Regions from separate parts of the Roseibium sp. AWQ4_290 genome, predicted to be linked through region 2. Evidence: predicted binding sites of a transcription regulator. Region 2 holds the regulator's gene; the other holds the start of a gene.
The links. The regulator HrcA, encoded in region 2, represses chaperone genes, less so after heat shock. The targets are predictions, from matches to a motif close to GTTAGCACTCNCNNNNNGNGAGTGCTAAC.

Region 1: a site for HrcA is predicted at 9,599-9,627, ahead of groES (co-chaperone GroES). Genes of this name have one in related genera too.

Annotation. Positions count from the first base shown of each region.
Region 1 covers NZ_JBSWYG010000014.1:167,207-178,603, forward strand. The annotation lists gene lspA (signal peptidase II) at 1-490, shown strand, start outside; gene ACXAH0_RS15690 (hypothetical protein) at 568-1,275, shown strand; gene ACXAH0_RS15695 (M16 family metallopeptidase) at 1,511-2,881, shown strand; gene ACXAH0_RS15700 (M16 family metallopeptidase) at 2,884-4,215, shown strand; gene ACXAH0_RS15705 (EAL domain-containing protein) at 4,280-5,902, opposite strand; gene ACXAH0_RS15710 (hypothetical protein) at 6,245-7,030, shown strand; gene ACXAH0_RS15715 (sigma-54-dependent transcriptional regulator) at 7,175-8,665, shown strand; gene ACXAH0_RS15720 (hypothetical protein) at 8,781-9,350, shown strand; gene groES (co-chaperone GroES) at 9,729-10,016, shown strand; gene groL (chaperonin GroEL) at 10,072-11,397, shown strand, end outside.
Region 2 covers NZ_JBSWYG010000013.1:91,660-103,056, forward strand. The annotation lists gene ACXAH0_RS14520 (transglycosylase domain-containing protein) at 1-2,140, shown strand, start outside; gene ACXAH0_RS14525 (M48 family metallopeptidase) at 2,254-2,991, opposite strand; gene ACXAH0_RS14530 (DUF2852 domain-containing protein) at 3,235-3,660, opposite strand; gene phaZ (polyhydroxyalkanoate depolymerase) at 3,984-5,591, opposite strand; gene hemW (radical SAM family heme chaperone HemW) at 5,911-7,074, opposite strand; gene rdgB (RdgB/HAM1 family non-canonical purine NTP pyrophosphatase) at 7,071-7,718, opposite strand; gene rph (ribonuclease PH) at 7,803-8,516, opposite strand; gene hrcA (heat-inducible transcriptional repressor HrcA) at 8,719-9,768, shown strand; gene ACXAH0_RS14560 (HesA/MoeB/ThiF family protein) at 9,795-10,598, shown strand; gene ACXAH0_RS14565 (carboxymuconolactone decarboxylase family protein) at 10,630-11,037, shown strand; gene secB (protein-export chaperone SecB) at 11,232-11,397, opposite strand, start outside.

The DNA of each region.
Region 1 (11,397 bases), on a different contig from region 2:
TCTCTGGGGCCGCCTCAGCGCCCTTGTGTTTGCCGTCGCTCTGACCGGCCTGGTGCTGGATCAGGCGAGCAAGCTCTGGCTGCTCTACGGCTTTGATCTGCGCTTGAAAGGGCCCGTTGAGCTGCTCCCCGTCCTGGACATCGTTCTGGTCTGGAACCGGGGCGTGTCTTACGGGCTGTTCCAGCAGGACAGTGAAACGGGCCGGTGGCTCCTGGCTGTGCTGACCGTCGTGATCACCATCGGATTGTGGATCTGGTCTGCCCGCTGCACTTCAAAACTGGTGGCCTTCGCCCTCGCCCTTGTGATTGGCGGGGCCATCGGCAACGGGATCGACCGAATCGCCTATGGCGCCGTCGTGGACTTTGTCCATTTCCACGTGGGCAGTTTCTCCTGGTATGTCTTCAACCTGGCAGATGTGTGGATCGTTGCAGGAGTGATCGGTCTCCTGTATGACAGTTTCACAAATGGTCCTAATTCAGCCTCAAAATGAAGGTCTAAGGCAGGATCGTAGAATCGCGGGCGCGTGAACGGCCGCAACCTCAATCGGAAATCGGGGAGTCTGCTGTGGTGCGGACGAAGCAAAACTGGGTCCAATTTTCATCGTGTCTCGTTCTGTTGACGGGCCTTGTGGCCTGCCAGGCGGCAGACGGCACGTCCCAGGCACCGGACGTCGCGCTCGTGAACTCCTTCATGAAAGGTCTCGGGGCTGTCGACCCGAACGAAAAGCCGATTGACTACAAGCCCCGCGCCCCGCTCGCCATGCCGGCTGAGACCGCCAAGCTGCCGGAGCCAGAAACCGATGTGGCTGGCGCCAAAGACGCGAACTGGCCCAAGCAACAGCAAAACGCCCAGTTCGAAGAGCTGAAGGAAATCTACGCTGATACCGGCGGGCTCAACAAGGCCCCCCTGACACCGGAGCAGATGCGCGGTTTCAAGATCACTGGCGTGACCGGACAACAGACCCGCGACCTAGACGCCGAGCGGCGTGAGAACGATGTGGCCGAGGGTGACTTGCTGACCCGGGAAGAACAGCGCGCCGAATGGGAACGGCTACAGAAGATCAAGGCGCAGCAGGTTGGCGCTGCCAATAATGGTCTTGCCACCCGCCGCTACCTGACCGAGCCCCCGGCCAGTTACAGTACACCATCACCGGATGCGCCGATGCCGGAGGTCGTGGCCAAGTCGAAAGACAAAAAGCCGGGCAACGTCGACCCCTACACAAGCAAGCCGCTGGATCCGCGGTGCCTGGAAGGCCAGTCACAATATTGTAACTGATCCCGATCCGCCTGATCCGTGCGCCGGGCGGGCAGCGATGACATTTTTGTAATGGGACCTTCGGACCAACCCTCCTATATGGAAGGATTAGTCCGGAGGTTTTTTATTTTATGACAAAGAATGGGAGACGCGCTTGACCCCTGCCCCCGCGAAGACACATCAAGGACGTGGCCTCTTTTGGAAACACCCCATCCGAAGTCTCCTGCTTCCGCTCCTTCTTCTCGGGTCAACGGCAGTGGTGCCAATCCCTTATGCCCGGGCCGGGACTTTGTCGGCCGATGACATTGTCATCGCTCCCAATCTTGGGAGTTTCACGCTTGAAAACGGCCTGCAGGTGGTGGTCATTCCGGACCGCCGCGCCCCTGTCGTGACCCATATGATCTGGTACAAGGCCGGGTCCGCCGACGAACCGGAGGGTCAGTCCGGCGTTGCCCATTTTCTGGAACACTTGATGTTCAAGGGCACGTCCACACATCCTGGAGACCACTTCTCCCGTGTCATCGCCCAACGGGGCGGTCAGGAAAACGCTTTCACGAGCCTGGACTACACCGCCTATTTCCAGAAAGTCGCCAAGGAGCATCTGCCTCTGATGATGGAACTTGAAGCAGACCGGATGCAGAACCTTGTTCTGAGTGACGCGGTTGTCGACCCGGAACGGCTTGTGGTTCTGGAAGAGCGGCGCAGCCGCGTTGACAGCGAGCCGGGGTCCCGGCTGCGCGAGGCGCTGAACGCGGTCACCTTCGTCAACCACCCCTATGGATCGCCGGTGATTGGCTGGCAAAGCGAAATCGAAGCACTGAACAAGGAAACGGCCCTTGCCTTCTATGACCGGTTCTACACGCCCAACAACGCTGTGGTGGTGATAGCCGGTGATGTCGATGTGGCCGAAATCCGCAAACTTGCAGAACGGACTTATGGCCAGATCGCCCGGCGTGCGGATCCCGGCCCCCGGGTCCGCCCCGCAGAGCCGCCCTTGTCCGGGGAGCGGCGGGTCGTCGTCTCCGATGCGCGGGTTCGACAGGAATCCGTGTCCCAGACCTGGATTGTGCCGAGCCAGACCACCGGAACCGGCCGGACACCTGAAGCGCTGGACATCCTCGCCTATATTCTGGGGGAAGGTCCCTCGAGCCGACTCTACAAATCGCTTGTGCTGGAGCGCAAGGCCGCGTTGGGCGCCGGGGCCTATTACCAGAGCCAGGCGCTGGATGCGGGCCGGTTCGGCGTCTATGCCGCGCCCCGCCCCGGCCACAGCCTAAAGGAGATGGAAGAGCTGATTGCCCAAGAGATCCGCGCCCTGCTCCAGGACGGCGTCACCCAAGAGGAAGTCGACCGGGCCCGCAACAGCATGGTCGCAAGTGCGATCTATGCCCAGGACAGCCAGTCCAGCCTTGCCCGGCTCTTTGGCGGTGCGCTGGCCACCGGACAGACCATCAAGAACGTCCAGACATGGCCCGCACAGGTGAGCGCCGTGACGCCTGAAGATGTTCTGGACGCGGCACGCACCTATCTTGCGGGGCTGCCCGTGACCGGCGAATTGCGCCGGGAGTCTTCCGAAGCTGCAGAAACCACCCCCAAAAGCCCCTCTCCTGCCAAGGACAAATCCTGACCATGCCCCATTTTGCTGTTTCCCTGCGCACGGTCCTTGTAAGCTCCGCCTTCATGGTGGCCACCCTTGCGGTCTTGATCCGCAGTGCCCAAGCGGTCGAGGTGCAACGGGTCATCAGCCCGAAGGGCATCGAGGCCTGGCTGGTGGAAGACCACACGGTTCCCATCATCGCCATGAATTTTGCCTTTGACGGTGGTGCGACACAGGACCCGGACGGCAAGGGCGGCCTCACCCGTCTTCTGGCCGCATCGCTGGATGAGGGAGCCGGTGATCTGTCTTCAGAGGCGTTTCAGGGCCGGATGGAAGAGCTGGCCATTAGCATCGGGTTCAACACCGGCAAAGACCGGTTTTACGGCAGCCTGAGAACCTTGAGCCCCACGCTCGACGAAGCGGCCGGCCTGCTCGCCCTGGCCGTAAATGAACCGCGTTTCGACGACACCCCCGTGGAGCGCATGAAGACACGGCTTGTCGCCCAGGCCAAACGTGCCGAAACCGACCCGGATGCGATTGCCGGGCGCACCCTGGCCGAAGCCATGTTTGAGAACCATCCCTATTCCCGCCGGACAGCAGGCACACAGGACACCCTCAAAACCCTGACACGGGACGACCTGAAACAGCAACACAAACGACTTCTGACCCGCAGCGGCCTGAATGTGGGCGTGGTCGGTGCCATTGACGCAAAGCGTCTTGCCCAGGTGCTGGACGATGTCTTTGCCGGTCTTCCCGAGACGTCCGAAAAGGCCTCCGTGCCCGAGCTGGCACCCGCATCAGGGGCAACGCTCCACCGGGAGCTGGATGTGCCCCAGACAACGATTTTGATGGGTCTGCCCGGGGTCAAACGGGATGATCCGGATTTTCAGGCCGCCTATGTGATGAACCACATACTAGGGGGCGGCACCTTCACCTCCTGGATGTATCAGGAAGTGCGGGAAGAGCGCGGCCTTTCCTACGGGGCAAGCACCTCCCTGTCGCCTTACCGCCACACTGGGCTTCTGCTTGGTTCAGCGGCCACCCGCACCGACCGGGCGGGGGAAACTGTTGATGTGATGCTGGAGCAGATCCGGCGCATGGCAACGGACGGGCCGAGTGCAGAAGAGGTCAATGCGGCGAAACGGTACATCACCGGCTCCTATGCGCTGCGGTTTGACACATCCGGAAAGATTGCCCGCCAACTGGTTGCCCTGCAAAATGCCGGACTGGGTATCGATTATTTTGACCGGCGCAACCGGGAAATCGAAGCAGTCACCCTGGAAGACGTCCAGCGCGTTGCCCGGCGCTTGCTGGCCGGTGCCCCGCCGACCATCGTGACGGTCGGACAGAAGCAGGACGGCTGATCAGGCTCGGGGGTCCAGGACGGTTCAGAACATAGATGCGGCGGAAAAATCCGTCTGGCTGGGATCAGCCAGCGGCCGTCTTTCTGGAACCGGGGGCCGGCGTTCCCTGCAACACCTCCGCCCGGACCGGGCGCGGCGGCGAAAACAGGTTGCCCTGCGCGAGCCGGATATCGTAGTCGAGCAGCTCAAGCACCTGGGACTCCGTCTCCACATGATCGGTGATCAGCTCCATGCCGTAGCGGTGCAGCAAATCGCCGAAGTCGGACGGGTGGATATGACCGTGAATGGCTTCACGGCGGCCGATCAGATAGTCGGCATGCAGCTTGCCATATTTGAAGCCCCGGCCCGCGAGGGAGTTGAAGTCCATCTTCATGTCGGAAATCCGGTCGATGGAGAAGCGGAAGCCGAGATCATAGAGCGCACTCAGGCTTTCCAGTTCCATCGCTCCCATATCCGCCACATCGCTTTGCGAAAACTCAAAGACGAGCACATCTGCAAAATTGCGGTTGGACTTCACAAACTCCAGGAACCCCGGGAAAAACGCTTCATCCACCAGCGACACCGATGAAATATTGCAGAACAGAACCGCATTCCGGTTGCGGGATGTCAGGCGGCGGATCACCTGAATGGAGCGGAACAGCAACAGGTTGTCGATCCGGGCAATCTGGCCGGACAGAACGGCTTCGGGCAGGAAAGTCTTCGCCTCCACCCCATTGCCATTGGCGTCGCGCAGACGGGTGAACGCTTCATAATATTTCACCTGGCGCTGTGGCAGGGTCACGATGGGCTGCAAGTGCAATTCCACCCGGTTGGCGTTCAGCGCGGAGGTGATCAGCTCACGCATGGCCATATTCGGCTTCGGCCGCTCCGGCTGAACCGGAGCCGGCGTCACATGCGGCAAATCATCCGCCGCCTGATCCTGCTGGCCAAAGGGTGCGGATGCTAGTGCACCGGGATCGGCAGCAGGGTCTGCATCATAGCCGGCACCAGGAGCATAAGCCGCCTCAACGGGTGTTTCAGGCGGCATGGGCTGCGGTTCGGCCTGCCCTCCATAGCGGCGGTCCCAGTCGTCCCGGCCTCCTTGCACAGCCCGGCCCTGAACAGGAGAAGGCGCAGTCTGAGGGGCATTGTAAGCCTGAGGCTGCGGTTGGGGCTGGTGCGCCGGCGGCGCGGTCTGCGGAACGGGCACAGGACGGGCTTGCGGATGCGAAAAGGGCGGTGATGCGAATCCGGGCTGCGCTGCGGGGGCCTGCACCTGAAGCGGTGGCGCATCCTGCCGGTAGTGGGGCAAGTTCTGCATCTGGGGAGGTGGCGCCAGCGCCTGCTGGTCTTCCATCCGGGTTTCCAGGTCCGACATGGCTTCTGCCATCTGCTTGACCAGCGTTCCCAAAACCTCGACTTCGGCAAAGATCGGATCAATCTCCGCCCGCGTGCGCCGGGGCACGGAGTGTTCCATGCCGGTCAAACGGCCTTCCAGATTGCCGACATCTTCATCGAGGTCTGCCATGCGTTCTTCGAGGCGGTCCACCGCTTCACTGACAGCCCCACGGTCCCGGGCCCGCCCGACCAACAAGTGAACGAGGATCATGGTGCACATCAGCGCAAGCGACAGGGACACCGCCTCGCCAAACGGACGGCCGAACTGAAAAATCATCACGGTCGCCGAAGACAGCGCGATAATCGCCATGCAGATTGCTACAAAGATGGTCCCTGTCCGGCCCATGGTATTTGAAAGTTCCGACCCGAATCACAATTGACTGGTTAATCATGCCTTAAGAACCAGTGACCTCCGAATCCGCAAGCCGCATTCAAACGTGGATTCCGGGACTTGTCCCCGACTATGCATCTCCAAAGCCGCAGTTTTTTCGGTTCCAGGCCAGTTCGCCGCCCTGCTTTGCCGGACACTTCCAATGCCAGCAGGGGAGGCGATACGTATTTTAACAATTTGCAATTGGAAGCCGGAGCGCTAACATGACGTTAGGGCAACTTGTCGTGGAGCGTAAGAACCGGTTACCGAAAGGGAACTGGAATGTATCCCGTCGCGAAATCAAGAGGCTCTGCGTCTCTGCAAACTGCTGCGAGAAAAGCCCCCGCGTCCGCCACACCAGCAGCGGAAGACGCCCCCCAGCTGTCAGCGGCCACAAACACTCCGGCCAGCCCCGCTGACGCTCACCCCTCTTCTTTGAAAGTGTCTGAGGATCTGATACGGGCCGCTCTCACCAAAACCCTTGCGAGCCCGGAATTTCAGTCCGCTCCGCAACTGCGCGCTTTTCTCAAATTCGTGGTGACCGCCGCATTGGAGAACAGGCTCGAGAAGATCAAGGGATACACGATTGCCACCGAGGCTCTCGGCCGGGACGACGATTTCAATCCTGTGACCGATCCAATCGTGCGGGTGGAGGCAGCCCGCCTGCGCCGCCGCCTGTCCGGATACTATGCCGGCACCGGCACTCAGGAATCTGTCCGGATCACCATTCCCAAGGGCAGCTATGCCCCCAGATTCAGCATCGCGCCAGCGCAAGCCCCAGCCCGGGACCAGCCTGGACCTGCACCCGCAGATGAACCGCGCCCACCCCTGACAGGCAACACAAAGGCGGGCGACGACATGCGCATACCGGTGCCGCAGGACATCCCCGCCCCCAAGGCTGAGCCCGTCAAAAGTTCCGCCCCAGCCCTGACCGGCCAAACAGCCCCTGCCCTCTCCGGCACGGCTTTGACGCCGAAAAACGTCTCGCTCAAATTTGCCGCAGCGTTATCAATTGGTTGCTTTTTCGCAGGCCTCACCCTAGGATTGATTCTCTCGTTTGCATTTTAAATTGTTACAGCCGCTGGTTTTCTCGGCAAAAACTGCAAAATGCGTCATCTGACAACGCTTTGTTTACCCTGTTCGGAGAATTATCAGACTGACGAATCTTTCGATTATGGAAGACCCGGATCTAGCGATGGGAGTTACCCAGCAATGGGGAGTAATGAGGGCAAGACTTTGCCTGTGATTGTACGCGTATTGGACGCATCGGCCTCCGAGGCCGCCCGCACTTCTGCCGTGTGCGCGAAAATGTCCGCCTCCTGTGCCGACCCGATCCTTTATACGGATTCTGCCTCCTGCCTTCAGGATCTGGCCGACAAGTCGACCGACATTCTCATCATAGACCTGGAAACAATCGGCGGTGACGAAGCCTTGGAAGCCTACGCGGTGCGCTGCCCGAAAGCAGTCATCATCGCGGTGTCGGCCTCTGGCTCCGTCTCCCGGGCTGTCAGCGCCATGCGCGCAGGCGCCCATGACTTCCTGACCAAACCCTTTTCCCTCGACGCTCTTGCCAGCAAGATCACGTTTCAGCTGCAGCAGCGCCGCCCGGCGGCTCCCCCAGCCCGGCCCGACGTGAACCAGGCTCAGCCTGTGCCGCAGCCGGTTGAACGAACTGCCCCCCTGAAGCGGACCGAACGGTCTGCGCCCGAGGCCGGCGGCCTCGGCCGGATGATCGGGACCTCGCTGAAAATGCTCGAGATCCAGGATCAGATCCAGCGTATGGCCCCGTCGCAGGCCCCTGTGTTCATCACCGGGGAATCGGGCACCGGCAAGGAGTTGTGCGCCAACGCCATTCACGATCTCTCTGAGCGCCAGCCCAACCGGTTCGTGACGCTGAATTGCGCGGCCATTCCCCGGGACCTCATCGAAAGCGAGATTTTCGGCTATATGCGCGGTGCCTTTACCGGGGCGAGCGAAAGCCGGGCCGGCGCCGCGGAACAGGCCGATGGCGGCACGCTGTTTTTGGACGAAATCGGCGAAATGGACACGCTGTTGCAAAGCAAGCTGCTGCGGTTTCTGCAGACCGGCACGTTCCAGAGGCTCGGCGACACCCAGTCGCGGAAGGTCGACGCGCGGATCATCTGCGCCACCAACCGCAACCCGATCGAGGAAATTTCAGCAGGCCGGTTCCGCGAGGACCTTTATTACCGGCTGCATGTTCTGCCTGTTCATCTGCCTCCCCTGCGTGAGCGCCGCGACGACATCCTGCCCCTCGCCGAAGCCTTTCTGGAACGTTATTCCGGGGAGGAGCGCCGGGGCTTCAAGGGCTTCGATGCGGATGCGGAGACCCGGATTGTCGCGTATGGCTGGCCGGGCAATGTCCGCCAGCTTGAAAACACCATCCGTCAGATCGTGGTCATGAATGACGGTGCGGCTGTCACCTACGACATGCTGCCCATGGTCATCCGGGATCAGTCCGGCCGCCCCAACGCGGTGATAGACCTGTCGCGCGAACGGTCCAGGATCAGTGCTCCCAGCCGCCCCTTCGGCGCAATTGAGCCGCTCTGGGCCCAGGAACGCCGGATCATCGAAGACGCGCTGGACGCTTTTGACGGCAACATTGCCATGGCGGCAGCGGCTTTGGAGATCAGCCCGTCGACAATCTATCGCAAACGCCAGTCCTGGACGGCCCGCAGTCTTTAAACCGGCCTAAGTTTACCGCATTGCACGCATTTTCTTGTCACCCGGCGAAAGTCGGTCTATATCGGCAAAATCGCCAAGCAACGACAAGACTTTAGGGCGCGCGGGGACGTAATAGATGGTGACAGGACGACGTTTTTCCCGGCGGGGCGCCGCCACGCTTCTTTGCATGACTTTGGGATTTACCGGCCTCTCCTCAGCTCCGGCGCCGGCTGATCCTAAGGCCACACCCTCCTCACCGTACACGTCTGCCCTGGCCGCATTCGATGCTGCCTGGGACGCCAATGGCCTGGCCTTTACGGCCGCCACGTTCGCTGAGACGGCCGGGGCCGCATACGGACAGTACACGCCGCGCGCCGAGACTGAGTTCAGGGCAGGCGATGTTCTGTTCATCTATGCCGAGCCGGTTGGCTATGGCTTCCGCGAGGCTGAGGGCCTTTATGCCTATGAGCTTACCGCCAGCTACAAGCTGCTGAACCTGACCGGGCAGGTTCTGACCCAGCAGGACGGTTTCGCCGTCTTTGCCGGCAAAGGCCGGTCGCGGCAGCGTGAGCTTGCAGCCAGTCTGTCGTTTCAGTTCAGCGGTCTTCGCGAAGGCACTTATCAGCTGGAAACACGGTTTTCCGACGAAGTGAACGGCAAGACAGCAACTTTCACCTTGCCCTTCACAATCACGGCCCCCAATTAGGGCGTGTGCGTTGATATGGAATAGATACGCTATGCCATCTTTGATGTCAGGCAGCGAAAGGCAAATTCCAGGAAACGCGAGTTGCTCCAGACCGCAGGCCGCAACCGGTTTCCCGGACGCAAAAGCCCCACGATCTGAAGCCGGTTAACCATGTCAGAGGTCCGGGTCCCGGCAACGGCGGCAGCGGGCGGAAAATTTCCTCTCAAACCATTGACAATCCGGGTCCTGCTGCATAAATCCATGGCGCTGCTAGCACTCGCCTTGAGGGAGTGCTACTGCGCCACAGGAGCCTGAAGGCCCCTGCGTTATGTAACCCAAAAATCATGTCTCGCGCGCTGCCAAATTGCGTGGGGCGCGCTCATGAGAGGAAACAGTCTAATGGCATTTCGTCCACTTCACGACCGCGTCGTCGTTCGCCGGGTAGACTCTGAAGAGAAAACGGCCGGCGGCATCATCATTCCGGACACCGCTAAGGAAAAGCCGCAGGAAGGCGAAATCATCGCTGTCGGCACCGGCGCCCGCAAGGACAACGGCGAAATCGTTGCCCTCGACGTTCAGGCAGGTGACCGCGTTCTGTTCGGCAAATGGTCCGGCACCGAAGTCAAGATCGATGGTGAAGACCTGCTGATCATGAAGGAATCCGACATCATGGGCGTGATCGCTTAAGTTCAGCGAACCGCTTCTGATCTCTCTCCATTCAACATTCAAGTGAGACGACCCTATGTCTGCTAAAGAAGTAAAATTCTCCTCCGACGCCCGTGAGCGCATGCTCAAAGGCGTGGACACGCTCGCAAACGCTGTGAAAGTCACCCTCGGCCCGAAAGGCCGCAACGTCGTTCTCGACAAGGCGTTCGGCGCACCGCGCATCACCAAGGATGGTGTGTCCGTTGCCAAGGAAATCGAACTGGAAGACAAGTTCGAAAACATGGGCGCCCAGATGGTGCGCGAAGTGGCTTCCAAGACCAACGACATTGCTGGTGACGGCACCACGACCGCAACCGTTCTGGCCCAGGCCATTGTCAAGGAAGGCGCCAAGGCTGTTGCTGCCGGCATGAACCCGATGGACCTGAAGCGCGGCGTTGACCTCGCTGCTGTTGAAGCTGTGAAGTCCCTGGAAGCTGCTTCCAAGACCATCACCACTTCCGAAGAAGTGGCTCAGGTCGGCACGATCTCCGCAAACGGCGACGAGCAGGTTGGCGCGGATATTGCCGAAGCCATGCAGAAAGTCGGCAACGAAGGCGTGATCACTGTCGAAGAAGCCAAGTCCCTGGAAACCGAGCTCGAAGTCGTTGAAGGCATGCAGTTCGACCGCGGCTACCTGTCTCCTTACTTCGTCACCAATGCCGACAAGATGCTGGCCGACCTGGAAAAGCCGTACATCCTGCTGCACGAGAAAAAACTCTCCAACCTGCAGGCCATGCTGCCGATTCTGGAAGCTGTTGTTCAGTCTTCCCGCCCGCTCCTCATCATCGCTGAAGATGTTGAAGGCGAAGCTCTGGCAACCCTCGTTGTCAACAAGCTGCGCGGCGGCCTGAAAATTGCTGCTGTCAAGGCTCCGGGCTTCGGCGACCGCCGCAAGGCCATGCTGGAAGACATTGCCATCCTGACCGGCGGCACCGTGATCTCCGAAGATCTCGGCATCAAGCTGGAAAATGTCTCCCTCGACATGCTCGGCACCGCTGAGAAAGTCGCGATCACCAAGGAAACCACCACCATCGTTGATGGTGCCGGTGCCAAGGAAGACATTGACGGCCGCGTTGGCCAGATCAAGGCCCAGATCGAAGAAACCACTTCCGATTACGACCGTGAGAAGCTTCAGGAGCGCCTGGCCAAGCTTGCTGGCGGTGTGGCTGTCATCCGCGTTGGCGGTGCAACCGAAATCGAAGTGAAAGAGAAAAAAGACCGCGTTGACGATGCTCTGAACGCAACCCGCGCTGCCGTTGAAGAAGGCATCGTTCCGGGTGGCGGCACGGCTCTGCTGCGGGCGAAGAAGGCTGTCGAAGCTCTGACCTCCGACAATTCCGACATCGCTGCCGGCATCAAGATC
Region 2 (11,397 bases):
TGCCGGCGCCCGCACCCGCAAGAAAGCACCAGCCAAAAAGACGGGAAAACCCTCCAAACCGAAAGCCGCAACCGGCAGATCCCGGGGCACAAAACCCCGGCAGAGCAAAGGCCGGGGCAGTCGGTCCGGAGCAAAGCGGCGCAGCAGTGTGCGCGGCTTCCGTTTGCGCATTCCCCCGGTGGTCGGCAGGCTGTTCAAGCGCAGTCTTTACTGGAGCGCGGTTCTTGGCATCTGGGGCGTGATCGCCGTGGTCTGCGTAGTCGGCTACTATGCCGCCTATCTGCCGCCGACCTCCGAGTGGCAAGTGCCGGCCCGGCCCCCCAATGTGAAAATTGTGGCTGGAAACGGAGATCTGATTGCCAACCGCGGCGACACGGGCGGCGAGGCGGTACGGCTGGAACAGCTGCCCCCCTATCTGCCCAATGCGGTCATTGCCATTGAGGACCGCCGCTACCGCTCCCATTTCGGCGTCGACCCGGTGGGCCTGCTGCGGGCCGTCTACACCAACCTGACTGCCGGGCGTGTGTCCCAGGGCGGCTCGACCCTGACCCAGCAGCTGGCCAAGAATCTGTTTCTGGAACCGGACCGCACCGTGAAGCGCAAGATCCAGGAACTGGTGCTCGCCTTCTGGCTGGAAGCGGAATATTCCAAGGACGAGATCCTCGAAATGTATCTGAACCGGGTCTATCTCGGCTCCGGTGCCTATGGGGTGGATGCCGCCGCCCGGCGCTATTTCGGCAAGTCGGCGCGCCTATTGACGATCGCGGAAGCTGCGACCATCGCCGGTCTGTTGAAAGCCCCCTCCCGCTATTCCCCTGCGCGCAATCCGGATCTGGCCGAGGACCGGGCGCAGCTCGTACTGGCTGCCATGCATGACGAGGGCTACATTACTGCAGATGAAGCCAAAAACGCCCTGGCCGCTCCGGCCAAGGTGGTCCGCCGCTACACGTCAGCAAGCGAGAACTATGTGGCCGACTACGTGATGGACGTGCTGCCGCATTTTGTCGGCTCAATCGAAAAGGACATTGTGGTCGACACGACCATCGATCCGGCCATGCAGCAGTCCGCCGAAACAGCCCTGCGCGCTGCGCTTAAGGAAAACGGCAAGACCCTCAGGGTGTCTCAGGGTGCGATTGTCACGCTGGATACGGCCGGGGCGATCAAGGCCATGGTCGGCGGTGCCGACTATGCCAGAAGCCAGTACAACCGGGCAGCCTATGCCAAGCGCCAGCCTGGCTCAGCTTTCAAACCCTTTGTCTATCTGTCGGCTCTGGAAAACGGTATGACGCCGGACACCATCCGTCAGGATCAGCCGACCACCATCGGCAAATGGTCGCCGAAGAACTACACCAAGCAATATTACGGGCCGGTCTCCCTCACCCGGGCGCTCAGCCTGTCCCTGAACACCATTGCCGCGCAACTGGCCAACCAGGTCGGACCCGGAACCATCGCCAGCACAGCCAAGCGGCTTGGCATCACCTCGCCCCTGAAGGCGAACCTGTCGCTGGCCCTGGGCACATCGGAAGTCTCGCCGCTGGAAATCGCGTCGGCCTATGTGCCCTTTTCCAATGGCGGCTATGGGGTCCTGCCGCATATCATCCGCCGGATCCGCACCGTTGACGGCAAAACCCTTTATTCCAGATCCGGCGACGGCCGGGGCCGGGTGATCCAGCGCCAGCAAGTCGCGGACATGAACCGGATGATGGCCGAAACCCTGCTCACCGGTACGGGCCACAAGGCCCGTCTTGACAGCGGGCGGCCAGCAGGCGGCAAGACCGGCACCACACAGGATTTCCGCGATGCCTGGTTCATCGGCTATACGGGCAATCTGACCACAGCGGTCTGGTTCGGCAATGACGACAATTCGCCGACCCGCAAGGCAACCGGCGGCAGCCTGCCAGCTGCCACCTGGAAAGCCGTGATGGATTCGGATCACAAAGGCCTGCCGGTGGCCGATCTACCCGGCGTTCCAAACCTTCCGGCCACGATTGCCGCGCCGCGCAAACCCCGGACCCAGCGGCCAGCCACTGTCAGTTCCGGCAGTGCGCCAATCCCACCCGCTCCAATTGGCGGCGAAGGCGGCGATGGCGAACGGCGCGGCCCGCTCAATCTCCTGCGCAATATTTTCGGCGGCGGGTAGCGCCCCCCTGTCGCGCGTTATAAAAGCCGGTGACCTGCGAACTCAGTAGGCTAGGCCCGTGGATCCAAACTCACTTGACAAGGACCCATCCGACCGGGTTTTGGCATGTGGTATTAGCCGTAGCCGTGCAGGTGAAGACCGTTTTCCTTAAGCCAGACGCGGGCCCGCGGGGTTTGCGGCGCAAGATGTTCGCACAGGCGCCAGAACCGGCTTGAATGGTTCATTTCCTGCAAATGGGCAACCTCATGGGCGGCCACATAGTCCAGAATATCGGGCGGGGCCAGGATCAGGCGCCAGGAAAAGGATAGCCTGCCATTGGAGGCACAGGAGCCCCAGCGGCTTTTGGTGTCGCGGATGCTAATGGCGGCGATTTTCTTGCCCAGGACCCTGGCGTGATGATGGGCCCGCTCCGTCAAGTCCCGCCGCGCCTCTTCCTTCAGCCAGGATATCGCCTTGCGCGGAATATGATCGTCTGCGCCGGGCACCAGCAGGGCCGGCATTCCGTCTTCCGCCCGGCCCACCGTGACCAGCCCGCGCAGTGTGCCGGTTGGAACGATGACATGCTCTTGCCCGCGCAGAGGAACGATGTCCCCGGCGCGGAACGCCACATGGTCCGGCCGGTCCTGCAGCCGGTCGATCAGCCAGTCGATATGCTGGCGGGCAAACCGTTCGGCGCGGGAGAGATCGCCACCCTTGGGCACCGTTAGAACGGGGCCGGACCGGTCTGCCGGCAGACGGAGCAGATAGCGCTGTGCTCTGGGATTGGCCCGCAGACGGATGCGCACAGCCGCCGTCTCCGTTTCAATCTCGATATGGTCCGGCAGCTTGGAAGGCGTGCGGCGCAGGCGCATGGTCAGGGGTCCGGTCGAATCACTTGCAGGGAGTTTAAAGCAAATCGCGTTTCATGGGTTTTGCCTTTCGCTGCCTGACATCAGAAACGTTAACGCAAAAGACAAACCGGTTTCCCCACAGGAACATGGCGCTCCGGGATCGGGAGCCCAAACACTATTTTTAAGGAATGAAAATGACGAAAGCGGCGCTTTGGGCGCCGCCTTCGGTCAGGCCGTCCGCAGACGGGTCCAGGACAATCCGTTTCAGGAGGCGGGCGCCTCGCCGCCAGTTGAACGGCCCCGTTTGGCCATGAAGCGGTCGAATTCTTCCTGGTCGCGGGCCCGGTGCAACTCCCGCAGAAATTCGTCGAAATCCGCCCGCATCGCGTCCAGCTTCGCGCGCTCTTCTTCCAGTCGTTTCAGCTCACGCTCACGGTAATCGTCGAATGCCACGTTTCCGGTCCGTGCATAGGCAGGTGTGTTTGACATCTGGTCGAAAGCTCCCTTCAGCGGGCTGCCCCGCCAGTGATCTCTTGCATCGCGGGCCATGGCCTCGAACCGGTCACCCCACAAGATATAGGCGAGCATGGCGAGGCCAAGCGGCCAGAACACCACGAACCCCAGCACCATCAGGCCGATGGTCGCAGGCGTCCAGGCAGGTTTGATCATGCAACTTTTGGTCGTCGTCATCGTCCTATCCATTAAAGACATCCACCCCAAAAAGGTGGGCATTGCCCGCCGCCGCTTCAAGGATTTGTGATGCGCGTCGCATCGGTAGACTAGACACGCGCCCCAGAAAGCGCATTGTCTAAAGGAATGACAACTCTTTGGCTTTGTTTACGGAATCCGCCGCTTCGGAAAGTAGAACCGGCGCAGGAATTCAACGAAAAGAAAATGAAGAAAAATTCATTTGCCTGCGCGGGACAGGGTCAAACCAGCTTTTGACCGTGCAACACCCCGGTTGCGGGCACCGTCCGGCATCGCCCCGGCCCCGGTGCCCGATCCATCTCTTGTCAACTGACAGCTTCCGAGAGCTGGCGGGCCTGCTCGATCCAGTTGTCCCGCGCAATGCGGCCCCGGAAGTCGAGTTTGCTGTCCAGCGCCTCGATTTGGTCGCCGGTGAGCCCGGCAATCTGCCAGTAATGGAAAATACCGGCCTCATTCAAAGCCGTTTCCAGCTTCGGCCCGACACCGCTGATCGCTTTCAGGTCGTCCGCCGCCCCATCGGGCTTGGCCAGCAGGATGTCTGCCAGCGGCCCGGGTTTCCTGGCAGGTTTCCTGGCAGAGACCGTTCCGGTCTTGGCCACCGGCTTGGCTTCGGTTTTGGATTTGGCGGCCGGTTTCGTCACCGCTTTAGCGGCGGATTTGACGGCTGCGACCACTTTTGCCTGGGTAGAGGTTTTCTTTGCTGCAGCAGGGCGCCGGGAGACACCCGGCCGGTGACTGCGGATGAAGTCCATCACACGCGGAGCAATTTCTGACCGCCAGCGGGAGCCGTTGAAAACGCCATAATGGCCCACATTGGGCTGCTCGTAATGGGCCTTCATGTCGTCCGGCAGGCTGGTGCACAGGTCATGGGCCGCCCGTGTCTGGCCCCGGCCGGTGATATCGTCCTTCTCGCCTTCCACCGTCAGCAGCGCCGTGCGTTTGATCTGAGTGCAATCGATCGGCGTGCCGTTATGCTCCATCTTGCCCTTGGGCAGGGAATGATCGATGAATACGGATTCCACAGTCTGCAGGTAGAATTCGGCCGTCAGGTCCATGACGGCCAGATATTCATCATAAAAATCCCGGTGTTTTTCCGCACTGTCTCCGTCTCCGGCGACCAGATGCTGGAAGAAATCCCGATGCGCCGTGACATGGCGGTCCAGATTCATGCTCATGAAACCGGACAGCTGCAAAAAGCCCGGATAGACATCGCGCATGAACCCCGGATGCGGGAACGGCACTTTCATGATGACGTTGTTCTTGAACCAGTCGATGCCCTTGGAAACTGCCAGATCATTCACTGCTGTCGGGGCAACGCGGGTATCGATCGGACCACCCATCAGCGTCATGGTCGCCGGGACATATGGGTCTTCCCGGGCTTCCATCACCGCCGTTGCCGCAAGAACCGGAACCGACGGCTGGCACACGCCGAGCACATGGGAATCCGGCCCCAGGAAATGGAGCATGGAAATGATGTAGTCGATATAGTCGTCCAGATCGAACTTGCCGTCCTGGACCGGTACCATGCGCGCATCGATCCAGTCGGTGATGTAGACATCCGCGTTGGGCAGCAGCGCTTCCACCGTTCCGCGCAGCAAGGTCGCGTAGTGGCCGGACATCGGCGCGACGATCAGCACCTTGGGATCGTTGCGGTGGGTTGCGGTGCCCCGCTCAAAACGGATCAGATCGCAAAAGGGCCGGCTCCAGACAATGTCTTCGCGCACGGGCACCCGCACACCGCCCACCGTGGTTTCGCGCAGGCCAAATTCGGGTTTTCCGTAGCGCCGGGTCGTGCGTTCCAGCACCTCGCAGCCAGCCGCCACCTGGCGGCCATAGCTGGTATGGGTCCAGGGATTGAGCGGATTTTGAAAGCAGAGCCGGGTCATGTCGGCGACCGCGCGCAGCGGTGCCATGGCAGCATGGTTCAGCTCGTACAGATGATAAAATGGCAAAGGCGCGTCTCCTTTGTTTGCGAAGCCGCGCGCCTCATTGATGAAATTGAACATCTTTTGTCGCGGCCCGCTTGTTATGGCACCATCTATTGCATTGCAGCACAATAGCTAGGCAGGCAGCCTGCGGCAATACTGCTATTTGCTACGCTGCAAGACCTGTAAATGGTCTGTGCTATTGGCAAACTTGCTTCGGCACCGAAACGCTTTGCAGCGCAAAAGGCAGATTGGGTATTTAAATCAACTTGGTAGATTTATGTGCCGTATGGGCAAATCGCGACGGTCAGGCTGCCAGATCGGCGACCACCGCGTCGAGCACAAAAAATCCGTCCGGCGTCGCCCGGACCCGGTTTTCCCCGATTTCTTCCACCATGCCGTGTTCCAGAAGCGCTTTCAATCGCATTGGATCAATGGCTCTGTGCGCAAACGCTTCATAGCGCTTCAGATCAATGCCTTCGGTCAAGCGCAAGCCCATGAGCAGGTATTCATCCCCCTGCTCCTCTTCATTCAGGCCCGCCTGTTCCACCAGCCCATGGCCATGGTTTTCGACCGTTTCCAGCCAGGTTTCCGGGTGGGATTCCGTGGATGTTGCCAGCCGGTTCGCCCCCACCGTCAGGCGTCCATGGGCTCCCGGGCCCACACCGGCATAGTCGCCATAGCGCCAATAGACCAGATTGTGCCTGCATTCGGCGCCGGGCCGGGCATGGTTCGACACTTCATAGGCAGGCAAGCCCGCCTCTGCCGCAATATCCTGGGTCAGCCCGTAAAAATCGGCCCCCAGTTCCGGTTCCGGGGTCTTCAGCTTGCCCGCCTGATGCAGCGCGAAGAAGGGCGTTCCCGGCTCAATGGTCAACTGGTAGAGGGACAGGTGATCGGCCGCGAGCGAAATAGCGTCTTTCAGCTCCGCCTCCCACGCGCCAAGAGTCTGGTCGGGCCGGGCATAGATCAGATCAAAGGACAGGCGCGGGAAGGTGGCCCGGGCGGTTTCAATGGCCGCACGCGCGGTAGCTGCATCATGCAGGCGGCCCAGAAGCTTCAGATCCTGATCATGGAGGGACTGCACCCCGAGGGAAACCCGGTTCACGCCGGCCGCCCGGTACCCCTTGAAGCGGGTCGCCTCGACAGAGGTCGGATTGGCTTCCAGCGTGATCTCGATCTTCTCGTCCATGCTCCAGCAATCGGAGACCGCCACCAGCACCCGTTCCACTGTCGCCGGGTCCATGAGCGACGGGGTCCCACCACCCAGAAACACGGACTGGACGGTTTTTGGGCCCGTCAGCCCGGCAAGATAGGTCATTTCCCGGACAAGAGCGTCCGCGAACCGCTCCTGGTCGACCGGCTGGTGGCGGACATGGGAATTGAAGTCGCAATACGGGCATTTGGCCGCGCAGAACGGCCAGTGGATATAAACGCCGAAACCGCCTTCTGCCGCCTCTTGACCGGTCACCGTGTCGCCCCCTCCAGGCAGCCTCGAGCAAAGGCCGTGAATGCACGGGCGCGGTGGGACAGCGGCTCTGCTCCGGCTTCCAGGCCATGTTTTTCCTCTGACGTCATTTCGCCAAAGGTGCGCGTATGCCCGTCCGGTCTGAACATGGGATCATATCCAAAGCCCTGGCTGCCACGCGGCGGCCACACAAGGTCGCCTGCAACCTCGCCCCGGAAAAACTCCTTGTGGCCATCGGGCCAGGCAAGGCACAGCACTGCTACAAAGGAGCCCCTGCGGTTGCCGGGTGCGCCGCCTTCAAGCGTCTGCAGCTTTTCCTCAATGGTGCGCATGGCCATGGCAAAATCCTTGTCCGGCCCCGCCCAACGCGCGGAATAAATGCCCGGATCTCCCTTCAGCGCTTCAACGCAGAACCCGCTGTCATCGGCGAGCGAAGGGAGGCCGGACGCCTCTGCTGCCGCCTCAGCCTTGATCGCAGCATTGTCCTCAAATGTAAGCCCGTCCTCAACCGGTTCCGGCAGGTCCAGATCCCCGGCAGAGACCACCTCGAACCCGTATGGCCCCAGGAGTTCATTGATTTCCCGGATCTTGCCCTTGTTGTGGCTGGCAACAACGAGTTTGCCGGGGATGAGTTTGCGGTGGCTCATGATGCTATGTTCCCGGGCCGGCTCAACCTGGTCAAGCCAGCCCCCTCTTGGCGGGCCTCACCAGCGGGAGACCGGCACACTGATTTAGAGAATGGCCATTTTCTGAAGATCGACCAGACGGGTGATCCCTGCCTTGGCCAGTCCCAGAAGCTGGTTGAATTCGTCCTCGGAGAAGGGCGCGCCCTCTGCCGTGCCCTGAATTTCGACAATGCCGCCCGATCCGGTCATCACGAAATTGGCGTCCGTTTCCGCCGTGCTGTCTTCCGCATAGTCCAGATCCAGCACCGGGCTGCCCTCATGAATGCCGCAGGAAATGGCGGCAATATGGTCTTTGAGAACCGTACCAGACACCATGTCCCGGGAACGCATCCATTCCACGCAGTCGCGCAAGGCCACCCAGGCGCCGGTAATGGCGGCCGTCCGGGTGCCACCATCGGCCTGGATCACATCGCAGTCTACGGAGATCTGCACTTCGCCCAGCGCTTGCAGATCAACAACCGCCCGCAGGGACCGGCCGATCAGACGCTGGATTTCCTGGGTCCGGCCGGACTGTTTGCCTGCGCTGGCCTCACGGCGCATGCGCTCACCGGTTGCCCGCGGCAGCATGCCGTATTCCGCCGTCACCCAACCACGGTTCTGACCGCGGAGCCAGGGCGGCACCCGCTCTTCCAGGCTGGCGGTGCACAGGACATGGGTGTCGCCGAACTTGACCAGGCACGATCCTTCCGCATGTTTGGATACTCCCCGCTCAAGGGTCACAGCCCTGAGCTCGTCAGCTGCGCGTTTAGACGGACGCATGAAACTTCCTTTCGACTTTCGCCATGAAACGGAACAGTCCAGTGCAACACCGCTGTTTCCTTCAAATCCCGTGCGCCTTGTAGACCTCATTTTCGTGCAAGGTAAAGGGCCTGCTTCACGCCGGACCCATTTTGCGCCTATATCTTGGGTATCAGCGCCAAAACCCGGTGCAAAACATGGTCAGTCATACGGAGAACGCCCTTTGAGCCTCAGCGACCTCGACAAGAGATCCCGCGAGATTTTCCGCTCCATCGTGGAAAGCTATCTGGAGACCGGCGAGCCGGTCGGCTCCCGCAATGTCTCGCGTTCCCTGTCCATGTCCCTGTCGCCGGCTTCCGTGCGCAATGTGATGTCCGATCTGGAACATCTTGGCCTGCTGCACTCGCCCCATACCAGCGCAGGCCGGCTGCCGACGGAGGTCGGGCTGCGGTTTTTTGTCGACGCCCTGCTGGAAGTGGGCGACCTGACCGAAGACGAGCGCCGCCAGATCGACGTTCAGGTGCGCGCCTCCCAGGAAGCCACCTCAAGCGAACAGGTGCTGACAGAGGCCAGCCAGATGCTCTCGGGGCTGTCCATGGGCGCGGGGGTCGTGCTGACCCACAAATCCGATACCCGGCTGAAACATGTCGAATTCGTGCGCATTGAACCGCAAAAGGCGCTGGTCATTCTGGTGAGCGAAGACGGGTCCGTGGAAAACCGGGTTGTCGACCTTCCGGCCAACCTGCCGTCTTCCGCCCTGGTAGAAGCCAGCAACTATCTCAACGCCCAGATCCAGGGCCGGACGCTTTCAGACATCCGTACAGAGCTGGAGCGGGTGCGCGATGCGGACCAGGCCGAACTCGACCAGCTCAGCCAGAAGGTAATTGATGCGGGTCTGGCCGTGTGGAGCGGCGACACGGCCACCGACCCGGGCACCCTGATCGTGCGGGGCCGGTCCAACCTGCTGACCGACCTGGACGCAGCAGAGGATCTGGAGCGCATCCGGCTTCTTTTTGACGATCTGGAAAACAAGAAGGATCTGATCCAGCTTCTCGGCCTTGCGGAAAAGGGCGACGGGGTGCGGATCTTCATCGGCTCTGAGAACAATCTTTTTTCCCTGTCCGGCTCGTCCCTTGTCGTCTCGCCCTACAGGGACAGCAACCAGCGCATTGTCGGCGTGCTCGGCGTGATCGGCCCCACGCGCCTGAATTATGCGCGGGTCATTCCCATGGTCGACTACACGGCCCGCCTTGTCAGCCGCATCTTGAAATAACCCCCTTCCGTTTCGCAGGACCCCAGATGCTTTCCTCCGCAGAACTTGAACGCTACGCCCGCCACATCGTCATGCATGAGATTGGCGGGGCCGGGCAGCAGAAACTGAAAGCGGCCAAGGTGCTGGTGATTGGCGCTGGCGGCCTTGGGGCACCGGTCCTGCAATATCTGGCGGCCGCCGGAGTTGGCACCCTCGGCATTGTTGATGACGACACGGTGTCGCTGTCCAATCTGCAGAGGCAAGTCATTCACGATACCGACCAGCTTGGCGAGCCGAAAGTTGCCAGTGCCGCAGAGGCCATCGCCCGGCTGAACCCAAATGTGCAGGTCACGCCCTATCCAACCCGCATAGCCGGGCACAATGCGCTCGCCCTTGTGTCCGGCTATGATCTGGTTGTGGACGGCTCCGACAATTTCGACACCCGCTATCTGGTTTCTGACGCCTGCTTCTTTGCCAAGAAGCCGCTGGTGACAGCGGCGGTCGGCCAGTTCGACGGCTCCATCACCACCTTGAGGCCCTTTGAAACCGGTGCGGATGGTGCCCCCAACCCCACCTACCGGTGCCTGTTTCCGAAAAAACCCCGTGCCGGGCTGCTGCCAAGCTGCGCGGAGGCCGGAGTTCTGGGGGCCTTGACCGGGATCCTCGGCGCCATGCAAGCCATGGAGGTGATCAAGGAGATCACCGGAACCGGCGAGGGGCTCACCGGGCGCATGGTGATGTTCGACGCGCGCAGCTTCCGGATGGAAACGGTCCGCTACAAACGCTCCCCCAAAAACCCGCTGAACGGGGAGGCGCCAAAAAGCTGGGCGGCGCTTCTGGAAGAGGCCTGAGCCCACCACCAAGCTCACGAGGAGGATAGCCATGGCTACGGTGCGGCTGATTTCAGATCAGGAGGCAGAAGACCTGCCGGACGTCAAAGCGGTCTTTGACGATATCCGGCACACCCGCGGCTCCGATTTCATCAACAATGTCTGGCGGGCGCTCGCCAATGACCCTGCCGGCCTGAAACGCACCTGGGAACAGGTGAAGACGGTGATGGCCACGCCCGGCGCGCTCGACCCGAAAACCCGCGAGATGATCTATATCGCCGTGTCGGCTGCCAATGGCTGCAGCTACTGTGTGCATTCCCATACCGCATCCGCCAGGGCGAAAGGCATGAGCGATGAGGAACATGGCGAACTGGTGCAGATCATCGGTCTCGCCTCCATGACCAACGCCCTGGTGACCACGCTTCAGGTTCCCGTCGATCCAGAATTTGAAGCCCAATAGAGCCAATCCCGTTTCATCGGATTGACTGGGGATGGCCAGGGAACATTCTTACACGTCACTCTCTAGAATGACGCACAGAGGGTCCCTGTCCGTTGAAATTGGTCTTCAATGCAAAACCCCGCGCCGGAGACCGGCACGGGGTTTGAGCGCCTACCTAAAGGCTGAACCTTGAAGCTGAATGCGCCTGGTGCGCGTCAGTTCGGCTTCTGGTCGCCAGCCTGCTGGGCCATGTTCTGGCGGTAGAGCTGGGCAAAGTCGATCGGATCGAGCATCAGCGGCGGGAAGCTGCCATTGCGGGTTGCTTCGGCCAGAATGTTGCGGGCGAAGGGGAAGATCATGCGCGGGCATTCGATCATCACA